4 regions of the Pseudomonas sp. JQ170C genome follow, and region 3 is predicted to be linked to each of the others. Evidence: predicted binding sites of a transcription regulator. Region 3 holds the regulator's gene; each other region holds the start of a gene.
The links. Region 3 encodes sigma-54, which starts transcription at its own class of promoters, with help from an activator protein. Its sites were predicted from a motif close to ANTGGCATNNANNTTGCTNT; they were not measured.

Region 1 (4,524 bases), 2.7 Mb from region 3:
AGCGCTCCTTGATCCATTCGCAGAAACGGCTCATGCCGTACCGGCCAAGGCCCTGCTCGGCAATACCGCGAATCTCGAGCCAGGTGGCGTTGATGTTTTCCCACATGTCGGCGGTGATCCGCCCCCGTACCGCATGGGCACTGGCGCGGGCCGCGCCCAGGCAGCTGTAGATACTGGCCGGGTTGTCCGGGTCCAGGGCGAAGAAGTGCAGCAGGCGTTCGGCGTGCAACTGGCCATGGCGTTCCAGATAGTCGTCCAGCGTGCCGGTGATCAACAACGGCATGGCCACTTCATCCAGGCCGTCGCCCCGGCCGTCCTGGGGCATCAGCGACAGCGAATAGCTGACATCGAGCATGCGCGCGAGGTTTTCCGCCCGCTCCAGGTAACGCGACATCCAGTACAAATCAGAGGCAGTTCTACTCAACATGACTTAATCCTCGACCACCCAGGTGTCCTTGGTACCGCCGCCCTGGGACGAGTTGACCACCAACGAGCCTTCACGCAGCGCCACCCGGGTCAGGCCGCCGGGCACCACGCGGGTTTCCCGACCGCTGAGCACGAAGGGACGCAGGTCGATATGACGGGGCGCGATGCCGTTTTCCACGAAGGTCGGACAGGTCGACAGCGACAGCGTCGGCTGGGCGATGTAGGCCGCGGGCCGGGCCTTGATTCGCGCGGCGAAGGCCTCGATTTCGGCGCGGGTCGCCGCAGGCCCCACCAGCATGCCGTAGCCGCCCGACCCCTGGGTTTCCTTGACCACCAGCTCTGGCAGATGCGCCAGCACATGGGACAACTCTTCGGGCTTGCGGCACTGCCAGGTCGGCACGTTCTTGAGAATGGGCTCTTCGTCCAGATAGAAGCGGATCATGTCGGTGACGTAGGGATAGATCGACTTGTCGTCGGCCACCCCGGTACCAATGGCATTGGCCAGCACCACGTTGCCGCAACGATAGGCCGAGAGCAGCCCGGGCACCCCAAGCATCGACTCGGGATTGAAGGCCAGCGGATCAAGGAAGGCGTCGTCCAGGCGCCGGTAGATCACATCCACTGCCTTGGGGCCGTCGGTGGTGCGCATGAACACCCGCTCGTCACGCACAAACAGATCCGCCCCCTCGACCAGTTCGACGCCCATTTCCCGGGCCAGGAAGGCATGCTCGAAAAATGCGCTGTTGAAACGCCCCGGCGTGAGTACCACCACGCTCGGGTTATCCAGGGGGCTCGCGCTTTTGAGGGTGTCGAGCAGCAGGTTGGGATAGTGGTCGATCGGCGCGATGCGCTGGGCCGCGAACAGTTCGGGGAACAGCCGCATCATCATCTTGCGATCTTCGAGCATGTAGCTCACACCACTGGGGGTGCGCAGGTTGTCTTCGAGCACGTAGTAGCTGCCGTCGCCATCACGCACCAGGTCGACGCCGGAGATGTGTGCATAGATATCGCGGTGCAGGTCCAGCCCCTGCATTGCCAGTTGGTACTGCTCGTTGGCCAGAACCTGTTCGGCGGGAATGATCCCGGCGCGGATGATCCGCTGGCCATGGTAGAGGTCGGCCAGGAACAAGTTGAGCGCCTTGACCCGCTGGATACAGCCCCGCTCCACCACCCGCCACTCACTGGCCGGGATGCTGCGGGGAATGGTGTCGAAGGGGATCAGGCGCTCGGTGCCCTGCTCGTCGCCGTAGAGGGTGAAGGTGATGCCGGCGCGGTGAAACAGCAGGTCGGCCTCGCGCCGACGTTGCGCCAGCAGTTCCGGCGGGGTGTCGGCCAACCAGCGGGCGAACTCCCGGTAGTGCGGACGGACATGGCCGTCTGCGCTGTACATCTCGTCATAAAAGGTGCGGATCATGCCGAACTCCTTGTCACCCGTGCACCTGAGCTATCGCAAGCCCCGTGCCAGCGGCATAACTCCTTGGATTTCAATAGGTTGTATTTAAAACGCAAAGCGGTTGCACCAGATGTGTGCAACCGCTTCGATTGCTTTGCGTTCAACGCCTCATTGCGAAGCGTTGTTCAGGCCAGCGGGCGCTCCTGTTTCACGCCCCAGCCTTCGATTTCCCCACCCAACGGCGCGATCACCGCTTCGAAGTCCTGCTCGAATTCGCCGATACCGCCATAGGTGGCATACATCACTTTGCTCAATTCCAGGTGCCAGGCACCGTCGTCGCGCTCGCGCACCTGTGCGCTCAGCGACTCCCCGCGAAACTGTCCTGCTGCCCGTCGTGCCCGTGCCTCATCGGGAAATACCGCATAAAACTCGATGGGATGAATCTGGGCGAAGTTGAAACCACCCTCTTTCATCTGTCGCAATACGGTGCTGCTGATGTCCTCGTATTGGCTGCTCATGAATCGTCCTCCTAACTACCGATGGATAGACTTTCAGTGCAAAACGCACCTGCCCGCCACACAAGCTGTGCGGGGGCAATTCGAGCTGATGCATGACGTGGATCGGCAAGCCCAGGCTGTTACAAAAAACGACCCGACCTTGATTGCAGCGTAGCGGCAAGTTGACAGCTGTGCCAGAAAACAGCGGGCTCAGGGCTTTTCCGTGATGGAGGTGATCTCCACACCGCTCTGCTCTTTGAGCCACTTGGCGGTGGGTGCGCTGGCGCGGTCCTGGAAATCATTGAGGTCCAGTTCGTCCATGACCGGAAAGAGGTGGGAGCGAATCAGCCGCGCGGCCTCTTCGACACTGGGCTGTTGCTCACAGGTGACGGGGAGCGAGGTACGCTCGCCCTTTTGATCAACAAAAGTAATTTCCCACGCTTTCATTGGATTCTCCTCAGTACGGACACTCAGGGTGAATCGACCTACCTTCCGTTGACCCGCGGCGCAGGTGAATGTTCAGCCGCAACGCGCCATCGGCCAAAAAAAAGAGGCCCGATGGGCCTCTTTTTTCAGTACAGGACTGGCGCTTACTCAGGAATGCCGTGGACGACACCTGCCGTGTTGTCCATCAAGCTCTTGGTGGCGGTCTGGATGAACGACTCAAGCTTGTGAGTCAGGTCCTTCTGGTCCGGGCTTTCGATCAGCTCGGCCTTGAAGTTGGCGCCCAGCTGATAGCGATACATGCGCGGCGACATATCCTTGGACTCGATCAGGATGCGATCACCCTTGATCAGGCCGACAATCTGCTCGCTGCCCGATGGCTTGATCATGCCGAAGCCCTCATCGCCAGCCGGCAGGTTCAGCAGATCACGGCCCCAGCACTGGTGACGGGTTTCGCCGCCCAGTCGACCCATGATGGTCGGCACGATGTCGATCTGGGTTCCCACGGTGTGGTTCACCGCGCCGAACTTCTCCTGAATGCCGGGGGCAATCAGCAGCAGCGGTACGTTGAAACGCCCCAGGTCCAGCTCGGTGACCTGCTGGTGGTTACCGAAGCCGTGGTCGCCGACGATGACGAACAGGGTCTCTTTGAAGTACGGCTCCTTGCGCGCCTTCTCGAAGAACTGGCCCAGGGCCCAGTCGGAGTAGCGCATGGCGGTCAGGTGCTGGTCCAGACGGCCCTGGCCGGTCACAGGCTCTACCGGAAGATCCTTGGGCAGCGCGTACGGCGTGTGGTTGGACAGGGTCTGTAGCAGCGCATAGAACGGTTTCTTGCCGTAGTTCTTGGCCAGTTCTTCGGCGCCACGGTCGAACATGTCCTGGTCGGACACACCCCAGGTCGGGTCGGAGAACACCGGATTGACGAAGTCATTGCGGCCGATGAAGGTGGTCATGCCCTGGTTGCCGAAGAAGCCCGACTGGTTATCCCAGGCAAAGTCGCCGTTGTAGACGTAGACATCGTCGTAGTCACGGGCGCTGAGCAAGGCTGGCAGGCCGGACAATTTGTGGCCGCCCTCGGGGGTCTGCATCAAGTACTCGAAACCTGGCAGGTTCGGGTAGCAGGCCATGGTGGCGAACATGCCCTGGTGGGTATGGGTGCCATTGGAGAAGAAGCGGTCGAACAGCAGGCCTTCTTTGGCCAGCTTGTCGAAGTACGGGGTGATGTTGTTCGGGCTGCCCAACGCGCCCACCGAGTGGCCGGCGAAGCTCTCCATCAGGATCACCACGACGTTCTTGATCGGCAGGGTATTGTCGGCCGGCGGGGTGAAGTCACGGCGCACGGCGGCGCTGTCGGCATCGACCAGTTTGTCGTTGTCGGTCAGCAGCATGTCGCGCACGGCCTGGGTGGCCTGGCCTTGCTCGATGGTCGACTTCCAGATGTTGGCACGGTCTTCACCGAACCGGCTCTTGGCCGCGTCGATGAGGGTCAGGGTGCCGTTGAGGCCCAGTTGGTTGACGAAGTTCGAGTCGGTGGTGAAGGCATCGCCCCAACGCATGGGCGGGCCCTGGCGCAGGGTGCCGCGGGCAGCGATGACCGCGACCAGCAGGATCATGAAGAACACCACGCCACGCACATACCAGGGCGCCACGCTGCGGCTTCCGGCCACGTTGTTCTCATAGGTGCCACGCGGACGGGTCAGGCGGTCGATGCCCTTGAACACAAGGCTCAGCAGCCAGGTACCGAAAATCCACGCCAGCAGGTAA
Region 2 (4,524 bases), 490 kb from region 3:
GTCGCTGTAGAACGCACCGGCACGGGTGTAGATCCGCGAGCCGTTGTCGTTCATGGCGAAAAAGCCGCTGCCGTCGATGGCCAGGTCCAGGCTCTGGCCGGTACCGGTGAAGTTGCCCTGGGTGAACATCTGCGAGATTGCCGCAGTGGTCACGCCGCTGCCCATGGCGGTCTTGCCGCTGGTGCCACGGATGGACGAGGCGTACTGGTCGGCGAATTCGGCGCGCGACGATTTGAAGCCGGTGGTGGCAACGTTGGCGATGTTGTTGCCGGTTACGCCCAGGGCCTTGTTTGCTGCATAAAGACCGCTAAGGCCGATATTGAAAGACATATGCTCACTCCTGCCGCGATATCGGCCCTAGATTCCAATCGATTGAATTTTCGACAGCGCGATGCTGCCAAGCCCGGACAGGTTCAACATCATTTCCGAACCGTTGCTGCCCATGGTCACACTGCTGACCGACGCCGGCAGGTTGGTGGTCATGTTGGTAGCCACGCCTTCGATGGTGCCGGAGGCCTTGAAGGTATACGTACCGGCAGGTGCCACTTCGCCGTCGCTGTTTTTGCCGTCCCAGGTGAAGTCCACCTGGCCGCCCTTCTGGCTGCCCAGGTCCAGCGTGCGCACCAGCTCACCGTCACTGTCGTAGATGCCGACGGTGGTCAGGGTGCTGGACGAGGTCAGGTTGATCGAGCCTTTCATGTCCTTGCTGGTATCGACGACCGACTTGTCGGTCTGCACCATCACATTGCGCCCGACCAGCGAAGAGGCCTGCAGGGCAATGGACGACAGGAAGGCACCGCCAATGGTGCTGACCGAGCTGTTGAGCGACTCGATACCTTCCAGGCTGCTGAACTGTGCCAACTGGGCGACGAACTCGCCGTTTTCCTGCGGGTCCAGTGGGTTCTGGTGTTTCATCTGGGTGACCAGCAACTGCAGGAACGCATCCTTGCCCAGGGCGCTGCCGGCGGTGCCGGTCTTGCTGTTGCCGGTGGTTTCCTGCTTCTGCAGGGACTGCAACACCGAGTTGCTGACGTTGTTGACCGAATCGGTTGTGCTCATGCTGATGCTCCTATCACTGACCCAGGGTCAGTACTTTCTGCATCATGGTCTTGGCCGTGTTCATCAACTCGGCGTTGGTCTGGAACGAGCGACTGGCAGAGATCATGTCGGCCATTTCCTCGACCACGTTGACGTTCGGGTAATAAACGTAGCCGTCCTTGTTCGCCGCCGGGTGGTTGGGCTCATAGCGCGCTTCAAGGTTGCTCTGGTCTTCGACCACACCGAGCACCTGCACGCCTTGGCCGGCCTCGCCCTGATCCTGGAACAGCGACTGGCTGACGCCGCCCTGGGCCTGCTGGAAGGTGGTGGCAAATACCGGGTGACGGGCACGGTAGGTCTGGTCGATGCTCGACGACACGGTCTCGGCGTTGGCGATGTTTGAAGCGACGGTGTTCAGACGCGTGGTCTGGGCACTCATGCCGCTACCGGCAATGTTGAAAACACTGGCGAGGGACATGACTTATTCTCCGCGCAGGGCCGATACCAGCCCTTTGAATTTACTGTTGAGCAGCGTGAAGCTGGCCTGGAAGCCCACGGCGTTTTCGGCATAGCTCGATTGTTCGAGCTGGGCGTCGACGGTGTTCTGGTCGATCGACGGCTGCATGGGCGTGCGGTACTGCAGGGTTTCGTCACCCATGCTCATACCTTCGGCCTCGATGTGCCGGCTGTTGGTGCGGTCCAGGGCAAAGTGGCCGCCCTTGGTCTTCTGGCTTTCGGCGGCCAGCACCGAGGCGAAGTCCAGATCGCGCGCCTTGTAGTTGGGCGTGTCGGCGTTGGCGATGTTGTTGGCCAGCACTTCGGCACGCTGAGCGCGAAAGCCCAGTGCTTTTTCGTGAATGCCGAGCGCTTTGTCGAAGCTGATGCTCATGTCGGGGAAACCTTCAAAGGTTGACCGGATAAATCGTTGGCAGAGCTAGAGCAAGAGCCATGCCAAAAAACAAAGCCCCGTAAATACGGGGCTCTGAGCGCAACGATGTCAGAAAAGCGGCAAAGGCTTTCCGCCGAAGCGGCAATTTGGTGGCGCGTGGGAGCGGGCTTGCCCCGCGATAGCGATCCAGCAGTTACATCGCATCGCGGGGCAAGCCCGCTCCTACGGTTATTTGGCCTGGTAGATGATGCCCGGGCTGCACTGGACCATCTGGTAGTGCTCCGGCAAGCCGTTCAGCGCTTCGGACGCGCCAAGGAACAGGTACCCACCTGGCTTGAGGGTGCTGTGAATGCGCAGCAGGATGTCTTTCTTGACCTGGGCCGAGAAGTAGATCAGCACGTTGCGGCAGAACACGATGTCGAACTTGCCCAGGCTTGCGTAGCTGTCGAGCAGGTTGAAGGAGCGAAACTCCACGCGACTGCGAATCGGCGCCTTGACCGCCCAGCGTCCCGGCCCCTTCACATCGAAGTAGCGCTGCAACCGCTCCTGGGACAAGCCACGGGCGATCGCCAGGCTGTCGTACTCGCCCGACTTGCAGTTGGTCAGCATGGTCCCGGACAAGTCGGTGGCCACAATCTGCGCGCCCATCTTCAACTGGCCGATGTTGCTGCGCTCGAACTCGTCGATGGCCATGGAGATCGAGTACGGCTCCTGCCCCGAGGAACAGGCCGCCGACCAGATGCGCAGGCGCTGGCCGGGGTTGGCCTTGATCTGCTCGGGCAGGACTTTGTTCTTGAGCACTTCAAACGGGTAGGTGTCGCGAAACCACAGGGTTTCGTTGGTGGTCATGGCATCCACCACCTGCTCGCGCAAGCCACTGCGCGGCTGGCTCTGAATGCGCTGCACCAGTTCGGTCAGGGACTTGATGCCCTGCTGCTCCATCAGCTTGTTGAGACGGCTGGAGACCAGGTACTGCTTATTTTCGCCCAGCAGGATGCCACAGGCTTTTTCCAGGAAGACCCGGAACTGTTCGAAATCCAAATTACCCGTAGACAATGATGCCGCCTCTTAAATCGTGTGAACCGCCAGGGGCAAACCCCTGGCCGTTAGTGCGTAGCCTTGATGCGATCGACGACACGTTGAGCGAGGTCGTCGGGCTTGAACTTGGCCAGAAAGTCATCGGCACCGACCTTCTTGACCATCGCCTGGTTGAATACCCCGGAAAGCGAAGTATGCAGGATGATGTGCAGCTTTTGCATGCGCGGGTCGTTGCGGATCTCGGCGGTCAGGGTGTAGCCGTCCATTTCCGGCATCTCGATATCGGAGATCATCATCAGGAACTCTTCTTCCGGACGCTTGCCCTCATCCACCAGCTTGCGCAGGTATTCGAGCGCCTGGCGACCGTCATTGAGCGCCACCACCTCGACCCCCACCGTCTGCAGGCAACGGCTGACCTGCTTGCGCGCCACCGATGAGTCATCGACCGTCAACACCCGCAACATCACCGCCTTGTCCTGCACCTCGGCATCGACCACGCCAGCAGAGATCGCCTCGGAGGTCGGCGCCACTTCGGCAAGCACCTTCTCCACGTCGATGATCTCGACCATCTTGTTGTCGACCCGGGTCACTGCGGTCAGGTAGTGATCGCGACCGGTACCCTTGGGTGGCGGATGGATCTCTTCCCAGTTCATGTTGACGATGCGCTCCACCGAGTGCACCAGAAAGCCCTGGGTCTTGGTGTTGTACTCCGTGATGATCACGAAGCTCTTGCTGGTTTCTTCACGCAGGCCCGGCATGCCGGTCGCCATCGCCAGATCGAGGATCGGAATGGTTGCCCCGCGGATATTGGCGACGCCGCGCACTACCGGATTTGACTTGGGCAGCACCGTGAGCGGTGGGCATTGCAGCACCTCCCGCACCTTGAACACGTTGATCCCGTAGAGCTGATCCCCATTGAGTCGAAACAGCAGCAGCTCAAGGCGATTCTGCCCCACCAGCTGCGTGCGCTGGTTCACCGAATCCATTACACCCGCCATGCCAGACTCCTTCACCCTGTGCTTCGAGCCTCGTACCCAGTCGGCACGCGCTTTGCTATTTAGATTTCATGAACACGAAAACGACATTTTCCCGACGCCTGACCCGCCACCTGCCCGGCATCCTTGCTGTGCTGTGCCTGGCGGCGCCAGGTGGGCGAACCCTGGCTGACGCTTTCACCTTGCCTGAACAGCTTATCGGTGTCACCCAAGGGTTTCTTGAGTTCACCGTTGAAGATTATCTGGCCAGCAGCCAGACCCAAGGCCGCTACGAAATCCAGGTCAACACCCTCGATCCGCGCCTGCGCATGCCGCTGTGCGACCGGCAACTGGACGCCAATCTGGAGAACACCGCGCAGCCACTGGGCCGCGTAACCGTGCGGGTTCGCTGCAACGGCAGCTCCCCGTGGACGGTGTTCGTGCCGGCCCAGGTACGTCTTTTTCGCGAGGTGGTGACCATGGTGCGACCGCTCAAACGCGAAAGCATTGTCGGCGAACAGGATGTCGGCCTGCGCGAACGCGACGTAGGGCTGTTGAACCAGGGTTTTCTGACCAGCCTGGACC
Region 3 (4,524 bases):
ACCGTGCAGGGGAAGCGTCCAGCCACGCCAACGAATTTTGCAGCAGCCCGGGCATGCAGCCCCAGCTTGTTGATGATGGTGATCTCACGAGCAGGCATCGCGGCGGTGGTCCTGTGGGCTAGAGGTCGCGGTGGCGAACCTGGACGTTCTTCAAGGATTGTTGCAACAACTGGCCCAGGCGCTCGGTCAGGTAAACCGAGCGGTGGTGTCCACCGGTGCAGCCAATGGCAATGGTGACATAGGCGCGGTTGCTGGCAGCAAAGCGCGGTAGCCATTTGAGCAGGTAGCTGGAGATGTCCTGGAACATTTCCTCGACATCGGGCTGGGCCGCGAGGTAGTCGATGACCGGTTGCTCCAGGCCTGAGTGCTCGCGCAACTCCGGCTTCCAGTAGGGGTTGGGCAGGCAGCGCACATCGAACACCAGGTCGGCATCAATCGGCATGCCGCGCTTGAAGCCGAAGGATTCGACGAGGAATGCAGTACCAGGTTCCGGCTGGTTGAGCAGGCGCAACTTGATCGAGTCACGTAGCTGATACAGGTTCAGGCTGGTGGTGTCGATTTTGAGGTCGGCGAGGTCGGCGATAGGGCCGAGCAGTTCGGTCTCGTCCTTGATGGCCTCGGCCAGAGAGCGATTCGCGTTTGTCAGAGGGTGGCGTCGACGGGTTTCCGAGAAGCGCTTGAGCAGTGTGTCTTCGTCGGCATCCAGGTAGAGGACATCACACTGGATATGACGACCGCGCGCCTCTTCCAGCAATTCCGGGAAGCGCGACAGATGGCTGGGCAGGTTGCGGGCGTCGATGGATACGGCCACTTTGGGCTGCATCAATTCGGTGTTGATCAGAGCGTTTTCGGCCAGTTGGGGTAACAACCCCGCGGGCAGGTTGTCGATGCAGTAGTAGCCGTTGTCCTCAAGGACAGCGAGGGCAGTACTCTTGCCGGAGCCAGACCGGCCGCTGACGATGATCAAGCGCATATATCAATGCTCGTTCTGTGCGTCCAGTACGACCTGGTACAGGGCTTCGCTGCTGTTGGCGGCGCGCAGTCTGTCACGTACGTCCTTGCGGTCGAGCATGCTTGCGATCTGGCGCAGCAGTTCCAGGTGCGCATCGGTAGCCGCTTCCGGAACCAGCAGGACAAACAGCAAATCGACTGGGGCGCCATCAATGGCGTCGTAGTCGATCGGTGCTTCCAGGTGTATCAGGGCGCTGATAGGCGATGAGCAGCCTTTGAGGCGGCAGTGTGGAATAGCGATGCCATTGCCAAATCCGGTAGACCCGAGTTTCTCCCGGGCAAACAGGCTTTCAAAAACGTCCTGCATCTCCAGGTCGGCAACTTCCCGGTCGATCAGGGTGGCGATTTCCTGGAGGACGCGCTTTTTACTGCCGCCCGGCACGTTCACGAGGGAACGGCCGGGGGTCAGGATGGTTTCAAGTCGGATCATGGATGAGGGGGATCAGCGGGCCGCTGCACCTTGCAGCAGGCTTTGCTGTTTTTCCTTGTGTTTTTTCAGTTGGCGGTCGAGCTTGTCAGTCAAGGCATCGATCGCTGCATACATGTCTGTGTGTTCGGCATTTGCTACAACTTCGCCGCCGGGAATAAACAGCGTTGCTTCAATTTTCTGCTGCAGCTTCTCGACCTTCATGATTACCGTCACATTGGTAATCTTGTCGAAGTGCCCCTCCAGTCGCTTCAGTTTCTGTTCGACATACTCACGCAGGGGCTGAGTGACTTCTACATGCTGTCCACTGATATTGACTTGCATACAGCTTCTCCTTTGTTGCCGGTGCATAAGAGGCAGGTGTTGCGCCTGCCACTGAACTGCGATGGCACACTTCAGGGGCCGTTACATCAATCGCTTGCGCTCGCTCGACGGTGCAATGCCGAGGGACTCGCGGTACTTGGCGACGGTGCGACGGGCTACCTGGATGCCTTGTGCCTCCAGTAAACCAGCGATCTTGCTGTCACTCAATGGCTTTTTCTGATTTTCAGCTGCAACCAGTTTTTTGATGATCGCGCGGATGGCTGTGGACGAGCATTCGCCGCCTTCTGAGGTGCTCACGTGGCTGGAGAAAAAGTACTTCAGCTCGTAGATGCCCCGTGGCGTATGCATGTATTTCTGGGTGGTCACCCGGGAAATCGTCGACTCGTGCATGCCCACCGCTTCGGCGATGTCGTGCAGCACCAGCGGCTTCATCGCTTCGTCGCCGTGGTCGAGGAAGCCCCGTTGATGTTCGACGATCTGGGTGGCGACCTTCATCAGGGTTTCGTTGCGGCTCTGCAGGCTCTTGATGAACCAGCGGGCCTCCTGCAACTGATTGCGCATGAAGGTGTTGTCGGCGCTGGTGTCGGCGCGACGGACGAAGCCTGCGTATTGCGGGTTGACCCGCAGGCGTGGCACGGCTTCCTGGTTAAGCTCGACCAGCCAGCGTTCGTTGTCCTTGCGTACGATCACGTCCGGGACAACATATTCGGGCTCGCTGGACTCGATCTGTGAGCCGGGGCGCGGGTTGAGCCTCTGGACCAGTTCGATCACCTGGCGCAGCTCGTCTTCCTTGAGCTTCATGCGGCGCATCAGTTGGCTGTAGTCGCGGCTGCCGAGCAGGTCGATATAGTCGCTGACCAGGCGCTGCGCCTCGGCCATCCACGGCGTGCTGGCGGGCAGCTGGCGCAGTTGCAGCAGCAGGCACTCGCTCAGGTTGCGTGCGCCGATGCCGGCGGGCTCGAATTGCTGGATACGATGCAGTACGGCCTCGACTTCATCGAGTTCGATATCCAGCTCGGGGTCGAAGGATTCGCAGACTTCTTCAAGTGTCTCGTCCAGGTAGCCCTGGTTGTTGATGCAGTCGATCAGCGTCACGGCGATCAGCCGGTCGGTGTCGGACATCGGCGCCAGGTTCAGCTGCCAGAGCAGGTGGCTCTGCAGGCTTTCACCGGCCGAGGTGCGGGTGGTGAAGTCCCACTCGTCATCGTCATTGCTGGGCAGGCTGCTGGCGCTGGTCTGGTAGATGTCTTCCCAGGCCGTGTCGACCGGCAGTTCGTTGGGAATGCGCTCGCTCCACTCGCCTTCTTCCAGGTTGTCCACGGTTTGCGTGGTTTCCTGGAAGCTGGTGTCCTGGGTTTCGGCGACAGGCTTGCTTTCGGCGTTATCGGCCATCGGGTCGCTGTTGTCGAAATCGTCGCCTTCTTCCTGGCGTTCGAGCATCGGGTTCGATTCCAGCGCTTCCTGGATCTCCTGTTGGAGGTCAAGGGTAGAAAGCTGGAGCAGACGGATGGCCTGTTGCAACTGCGGGGTCATCGTCAGTTGCTGGCCCATTCTTAGGACGAGCGATGGTTTCATGGCAGGGGCTAAACACCTTATTTGCCGGCGCACATGCGCCATCCACTACAAGGGCACCGAAGCGCCAACTTTAAGCAAATTATATGCCTGAAGTTGGAACGTTTGCCTAGGGTGCGGTAACAAATATGCCGCATTTCGCTGGATCAGCGGCCCATGGCAAACGCCTTGCTGCTTCGAACTTACAAGCGGAACTCGTGGCCCAGGTAGACCTCTTTAACCAGATCGTTGGCCAGGATGGTCTCTGCATCGCCTTCGGCAATCAGTTGGCCATCGTTGACGATGTAGGCGGTTTCGCAGATATCCAAGGTTTCACGGACGTTGTGGTCAGTGATCAGCACGCCAATGCCTTTGGCCTTGAGGTGATGGATGATCTGCTTGATGTCGCCGACCGAAATCGGGTCGACACCGGCAAAGGGTTCGTCGAGCAGGATGAACTTCGGGGCTGTGGCCAGTGCCCGGGCGATTTCCACCCGGCGCCGCTCACCCCCGGAAAGGCTCATGCCGAGGTTGTCGCGAATGTGGCTGATGTGGAACTCCTGCAGCAGGCTTTCCAGCTCTTTGCGGCGTCCGGCGGCATCGAGTTCCTTGCGGGTTTCGAGAATCGCCATGATGTTGTCGGCGACCGACAACTTGCGAAAGATCGATGCTTCCTGGGGCAGGTAGCCAATGCCGGCCCGGGCGCGCCCGTGCATCGGTTGGTGGCTGACATCCAGGTCGTCGATCAGGACGCGTCCCTGGTCGGCCTGGACCAGTCCGACGATCATGTAGAAGCAGGTGGTCTTGCCGGCGCCGTTAGGACCGAGCAGGCCGACGATCTGGCCGCTGTCGATGGACAGGCTGACGTCACGTACCACTTGCCGGCTCTTGTAGCTCTTGGCCAGGTGCTGGGCTTTGAGGGTTGCCATTTACTCGGCCTTCTTCTTCGGCTGGATCACCATGTCGATGCGTTGGCGCGGCGTGGTCACATTGCTGCCACGGCCGGCGGTCGCTACCTGGGACTTGGTGTTGTAGACGATCTTCTCGCCTTCGGTGGTGTTGCCTTCGTTTTCCACCTTGGCGCGATCGGTCAGTACAACCAGTTCTTTTTGCGACTGATACTGGATGGTGACGGCCCAGCCTTTCATCTTGTCCGGCTTGTCGGCGCTCTGCTGCTGCTCGAAGTAGGCGAGGTTGCCCACCGAAGTCAC
Region 4 (4,524 bases), 2.8 Mb from region 3:
ATCATCGCGGCCTCGACCAGGAACGTACCCACACCGCACATCGGGTCGGCCAGGGCGCCCCCTTCGGCGGCAATGCGCGGCCAGCCAGCACGGATCAGGACAGCGGCAGCCAGGTTTTCCTTGAGCGGTGCGGCACCTTGCTGCAAGCGGTAGCCACGCTGGTGCAAGCTGTGACCGGAAAGGTCCAGGGAGAGAATGGCTTCGCCGCGCTCCAGGCGCAGATGAACGCGCAGGTCCGGGTTGAGCTTGTCGACCGACGGCCGCTCGCCATCGCGGGTACGCAGCTTGTCGACAATGGCGTCCTTGACCTTGAGCGCACCGAAGTGGGTGTTGTCGATGCCCGAGCCATGCCCGCTGAACTCCACGGCCAGCGAGCCGCTTGGCTCCAGATGATCCTGCCACTCGACCTCGTGGATACCGTCGTAGAGGTCATCGGCGTTCTTCATGTTGAAGCGCTTGAGCACCAGCAACACGCGGTTGCCCAGGCGTGACCACAGGCACAACCGATAGGCGGTTTCCATGTCGGCCGAGCCGCGGATGGCGGAGGTGTGCTCGCGCACCTCTTCAAGGCCAAGGCCGCGGGCTTCTTCGGCAAGCAGGCCTTCAAGGCCTTTGGGGCAGGTAAGGTAGAGTTCGAAACGGTCCGACATGAGGTATCCAGTGCCTTGAGCAAAAAGTGGAGGACAAGCGCATTGCCCTGCCGATGTTTAATCGAACGCCTTTCCAGCGAGCGCTCGAATGGCACTGCATCAGTGCCGGGCCACCCGGAAAACCCGACCTTCCACCTGGGGTAAAAAGTCTTTGATTGCCGGGCAGAATGAAAATTTCACGATTGTCAGGGTGAAAAATGACCCTTCGTCGTAATGACTGCCTTGTTACAAATTATCTCTCGGCAATGGCCAAGTGACTTCAATTCTTATCAAACCCTGATCATAGCGGGCTTTGCGTCAAATCCTTCTCTGACGCAATTATTTACTTATCCTTTGACCCTCAGAAACGTTACGTCCTTATGACAAAACGATCATTCACACTGTGTCGTGCATTGGTTAGAACTCATCTCAGGTTGTCACCGCAACGGGGCAACACTTTCGCTCGCGACGCCGGCAGCGAGCGCAAACCGGCAGAACGATTCTGCCCGGCCTCCTAGAGGCCGACGGGACATTACAGTCAACAAGTGAGGGCAACACCCTATGAGAAGACTTAAGCGTGATCCGTTGGAACGAGCATTTTCACGTGGCTACCAATATGGGGTCACCGGCAAATCCCGCGAGCTTTGCCCCTTTACTCTACCGTCTGTACGCCAGGCATGGATCAATGGCTGGCGCGAAGGACGCGGCGACAACTGGGACGGTATGACCGGCACTGCGGGTATTCATAGACTCAACGAACTTCACGCCGTTGGCTGAACGAGGATCTGAATTCGATTAACCATGCGCGCCCCATCCGGGCGGCGGGCTAAGGCCCAGGGGCCCCTTCAAGGGGCCCTTTTTTATGCCCGTGCCGTTAGCGCGGCAGCGCGGCGATAGCGTCGACAGCCTCGCGAATCAGCGCAGGCCCCTTGTAGATGAACCCCGAGTAGATCTGCACCAGGCTGGCGCCGGCAGCGATTTTCTGCGCGGCATGCTTGCCTTCGGTGATCCCGCCTGCAGCGATGATCGGCAACTTGCCGCCCAGCTCGCCCGACAGCACCTTGACGATATGCGTGCTCTTCTCCAGCACTGGCGCTCCCGACAAGCCACCGGCTTCATCGCCAAACGGCAGGCCTTCGACCCCTTCGCGGCCCAGGGTGGTATTGGTGGCGATCACCGCGTCCATGCCCGACTCGACCAGGGCACTGGCCACCAGTGCCGTTTCTTCGTCGCTCATGTCCGGGGCGATCTTGATCGCCAGGGGAACGTGCTTGCCATACTGCCCGGCCAGTTGCCCACGGCGCTCGGCCAGTGCGTCGAGCAACTGCTTGAGCGAGTCGCCAAACTGCAGGCTGCGCAGGCCCGGGGTGTTGGGTGAGCTGACATTGACGGTGATGTAGCTGGCGTGGTCGTAGACCTTGTCCAGGCAAATCAGGTAGTCGTCCACCGCACGTTCGACCGGGGTGTCGAAGTTCTTGCCGATGTTGATACCCAGTACGCCGCGGTACTTGGCCGCCCGTACCCGGTTGATCAGGTTGTCGACGCCCAGGTTGTTGAAGCCCATGCGGTTGATGATTGCTTCGGCCTCAGGCAGGCGGAACAGTCGCGGCTTGGGATTGCCTGGCTGCGGACGGGGCGTCACCGTACCGATCTCGACAAAACCGAAACCCAACTGGGCAAAGCCGTCGATGGCCGCACCGTTTTTGTCCAATCCTGCCGCCAGCCCTACCGGGTTGGCGAACTCCAGGCCCATGACCGTCACCGGCACAGAAGCCGGGGCTTTGGTCAGCAACCCGTTCAGGCCCAGGCGGCCACCGGCGCCGATGAGGTCCAGGGACAGGTCATGGGAGGTCTCCGGGGAGAGCTTGAACAGCAGCTGGCGGGCCAGGGTATACATGGGCGGGCTTAGCTCGACGTGAGTGAGGGGGGCGATTATAGCCGTGGCGTCGTCCGGGGGACAGGGCCGCCTTGGCATATGCGTTGCTTTGTCGACAGTAACGCCAGCCTCGCAAACGGCACGGCCTGACCTTCGATACAGGCGCGACACTGTGAACAACGACTTCCCCCCTACTCCCCTGGCCTGGGTCAACGGCAGCGATGCGCCAGAGAAGCACAGCCTGGACATCGGCTTCATGGCCCTGAGCGACTGTGCCTCGGTGGTGGTCGCCGCCACCCAGGGCTTTGCCCAGCCTTACGGGCTGACCCTCAACCTCAAGCGCCAGAGCTCCTGGGCCGGGCTGCGCGACAAACTGGTCAGCGGCGAACTGGATGCCGCCCACAGCCTGTACGGACTGATCTATGCCGTGCACCTGGGCATTGGCGGCACCAGCGCCACCGACATGGCGGTGCTGATGGGGCTGAACCAGAACGCCCAGGGCATCAACCTGTCTTCAGCGTTGCAGCGCCAGGGCGTGACCAGTCCCGAGGCACTGGAGCGCTTCGTGCACCAAAGCAGCACAAAACTGACCTTCGCCCAGACCTTCCCCACCGGCACCCATGCCATGTGGCTGTATTACTGGCTGGCCAGCCAGGGCATCCACCCGCTGCATGACGTCAACAGCGTAGTGGTGCCTCCGGCACAGATGACTGCCCACCTGAAGGCCGGGCGCATCGACGGCTTCTGCGCCGGCGAGCCGTGGTCGGCCGACGCTGTCGAACAGAGCAACGGCTTCACCCTGGCCACCAGCCAGTCGATCTGGCCCGATCACCCGGAAAAGGTCCTGGGGTGCACCCGCGCCTTTGTCGAGCAATACCCCAACACGGCCCGGTCCCTGGTCATGGCCATTCTGGCGGCCAGCCGCTTTATCGAGCACAGCCCGGAAAACCGCCGCAGCACGGCGCAACTGCTCAGTGGCAAGGCCTACCTGGACGCCCCCCTCGCCAGCATCGAACCGCGCCTGCTCGGCGACTACCACGATGGCCTGGGCAATCACTGGCACGACCCCTGCGCCCTGAGCCTGCACGATCAGGGGCGCGCCAACCTGCCCTACCTTTCCGATGGCATGTGGTTCATGACCCAGTTCCGCCGCTGGGGCCTGCTACGTGAGGACCCGGACTACCTCGGCGTGGCCCGGCAGGTGCAGCAACTGGCGCTGTACCGCGACGCCGCCAGCGCCCTTGGTGTGCCCTGCGACGTCCGGAACATGCGCAGCAGCCTGTTGATCGACGGCATCGCGTGGGACGGTAGCGACCCGGCCGCCTATGCCCGCAGCTTCCGCCTTCACGCGCTGGCCGACTCACCCGCCGCGCTTGCCCACCACTGACAGGGAGACGCCACGATGTTGCGAATCCTGTTGATCGATGACACCGAGAAAAAAGTCGGGCGCCTGAAGGCCGCGCTGGTCGAGGCGGGTTTCGAGGTGATCGAAGAGTCGGGGTTGACCATCGACTTGCCGGCGCGCGTCGAAACGGTGCGTCCGGACGTTGTGCTGATCGATACCGAGTCACCCGGCCGGGATGTCATGGAGCAAGTGATCCTGGTCAGCCGCGACCGGCCACGGCCGATCGTCATGTTCACCGACGAGCACGACCCTGGGGTGATGCGCCAGGCGATCCAGGCCGGGGTCAGTGCCTATATCGTCGAGGGCATCCACGCGGCCAGGCTGCAGCCGATCCTGGACGTGGCCATGGCCCGCTTCGAGAGCGACCAGGCGCTCAAGGCCCAGCTGCAGGCACGCGACCAGCAACTGGCTGAACGTAAACGCATCGAACTGGCCAAGGGACTGCTGATGAAAATGAAGGACTGCAATGAAGAGCAGGCCTACACCCTCATGCGCCGCCAGGCGATGAGCAAGCAACAGAAGCTGATCCAGGTGGCCGAACAGATCATCGCGATGAGCGATCTGCTCGGCTGAACCGGCGTTGGCCCGGCTCTTGCTAAATCATCTTCACAGGT

Region 1: U9R80_RS20130 (circularly permuted type 2 ATP-grasp protein) is a predicted target of sigma-54. The motif match lies at 1,873-1,892, and genes of this name have one in related genera.
Region 2: flgB (flagellar basal body rod protein FlgB) is a predicted target of sigma-54. The motif match lies at 1,975-1,994, and genes of this name have one in related genera.
Region 4: U9R80_RS19285 (CmpA/NrtA family ABC transporter substrate-binding protein) is a predicted target of sigma-54. The motif match lies at 2,597-2,616, and genes of this name have one in related genera.

Annotation. Positions count from the first base shown of each region.
Region 1 is NZ_CP141608.1:4,427,131-4,431,654, forward strand. Features, by position in the region: gene U9R80_RS20125 (alpha-E domain-containing protein) at 1-427, opposite strand, end outside; gene U9R80_RS20130 (circularly permuted type 2 ATP-grasp protein) at 431-1,840, opposite strand; gene U9R80_RS20135 (ribonuclease E inhibitor RraB) at 2,005-2,337, opposite strand; gene U9R80_RS20140 (hypothetical protein) at 2,527-2,763, opposite strand; gene U9R80_RS20145 (LTA synthase family protein) at 2,907-4,524, opposite strand, start outside.
Region 2 is NZ_CP141608.1:1,624,988-1,629,511, reverse strand. Features, by position in the region: gene flgE (flagellar hook protein FlgE) at 1-330, opposite strand, end outside; gene flgD (flagellar hook assembly protein FlgD) at 358-1,059, opposite strand; gene flgC (flagellar basal body rod protein FlgC) at 1,073-1,516, opposite strand; gene flgB (flagellar basal body rod protein FlgB) at 1,520-1,927, opposite strand; gene cheR (protein-glutamate O-methyltransferase CheR) at 2,156-2,983, opposite strand; gene U9R80_RS07515 (chemotaxis protein CheV) at 3,034-3,963, opposite strand; gene flgA (flagellar basal body P-ring formation chaperone FlgA) at 4,032-4,524, shown strand, end outside.
Region 3 is NZ_CP141608.1:1,139,013-1,143,536, forward strand. Features, by position in the region: gene U9R80_RS05175 (HPr family phosphocarrier protein) at 1-98, opposite strand, end outside; gene rapZ (RNase adapter RapZ) at 119-973, opposite strand; gene ptsN (PTS IIA-like nitrogen regulatory protein PtsN) at 977-1,441, opposite strand; gene hpf (ribosome hibernation-promoting factor, HPF/YfiA family) at 1,454-1,762, opposite strand; gene U9R80_RS05195 (RNA polymerase factor sigma-54) at 1,844-3,337, opposite strand; gene lptB (LPS export ABC transporter ATP-binding protein) at 3,517-4,242, opposite strand; gene lptA (lipopolysaccharide transport periplasmic protein LptA) at 4,243-4,524, opposite strand, start outside.
Region 4 is NZ_CP141608.1:4,249,911-4,254,434, forward strand. Features, by position in the region: gene rlmKL (bifunctional 23S rRNA (guanine(2069)-N(7))-methyltransferase RlmK/23S rRNA (guanine(2445)-N(2))-methyltransferase RlmL) at 1-650, opposite strand, end outside; gene rmf (ribosome modulation factor) at 1,191-1,406, shown strand; gene U9R80_RS19280 (quinone-dependent dihydroorotate dehydrogenase) at 1,504-2,526, opposite strand; gene U9R80_RS19285 (CmpA/NrtA family ABC transporter substrate-binding protein) at 2,678-3,892, shown strand; gene U9R80_RS19290 (ANTAR domain-containing response regulator) at 3,908-4,483, shown strand.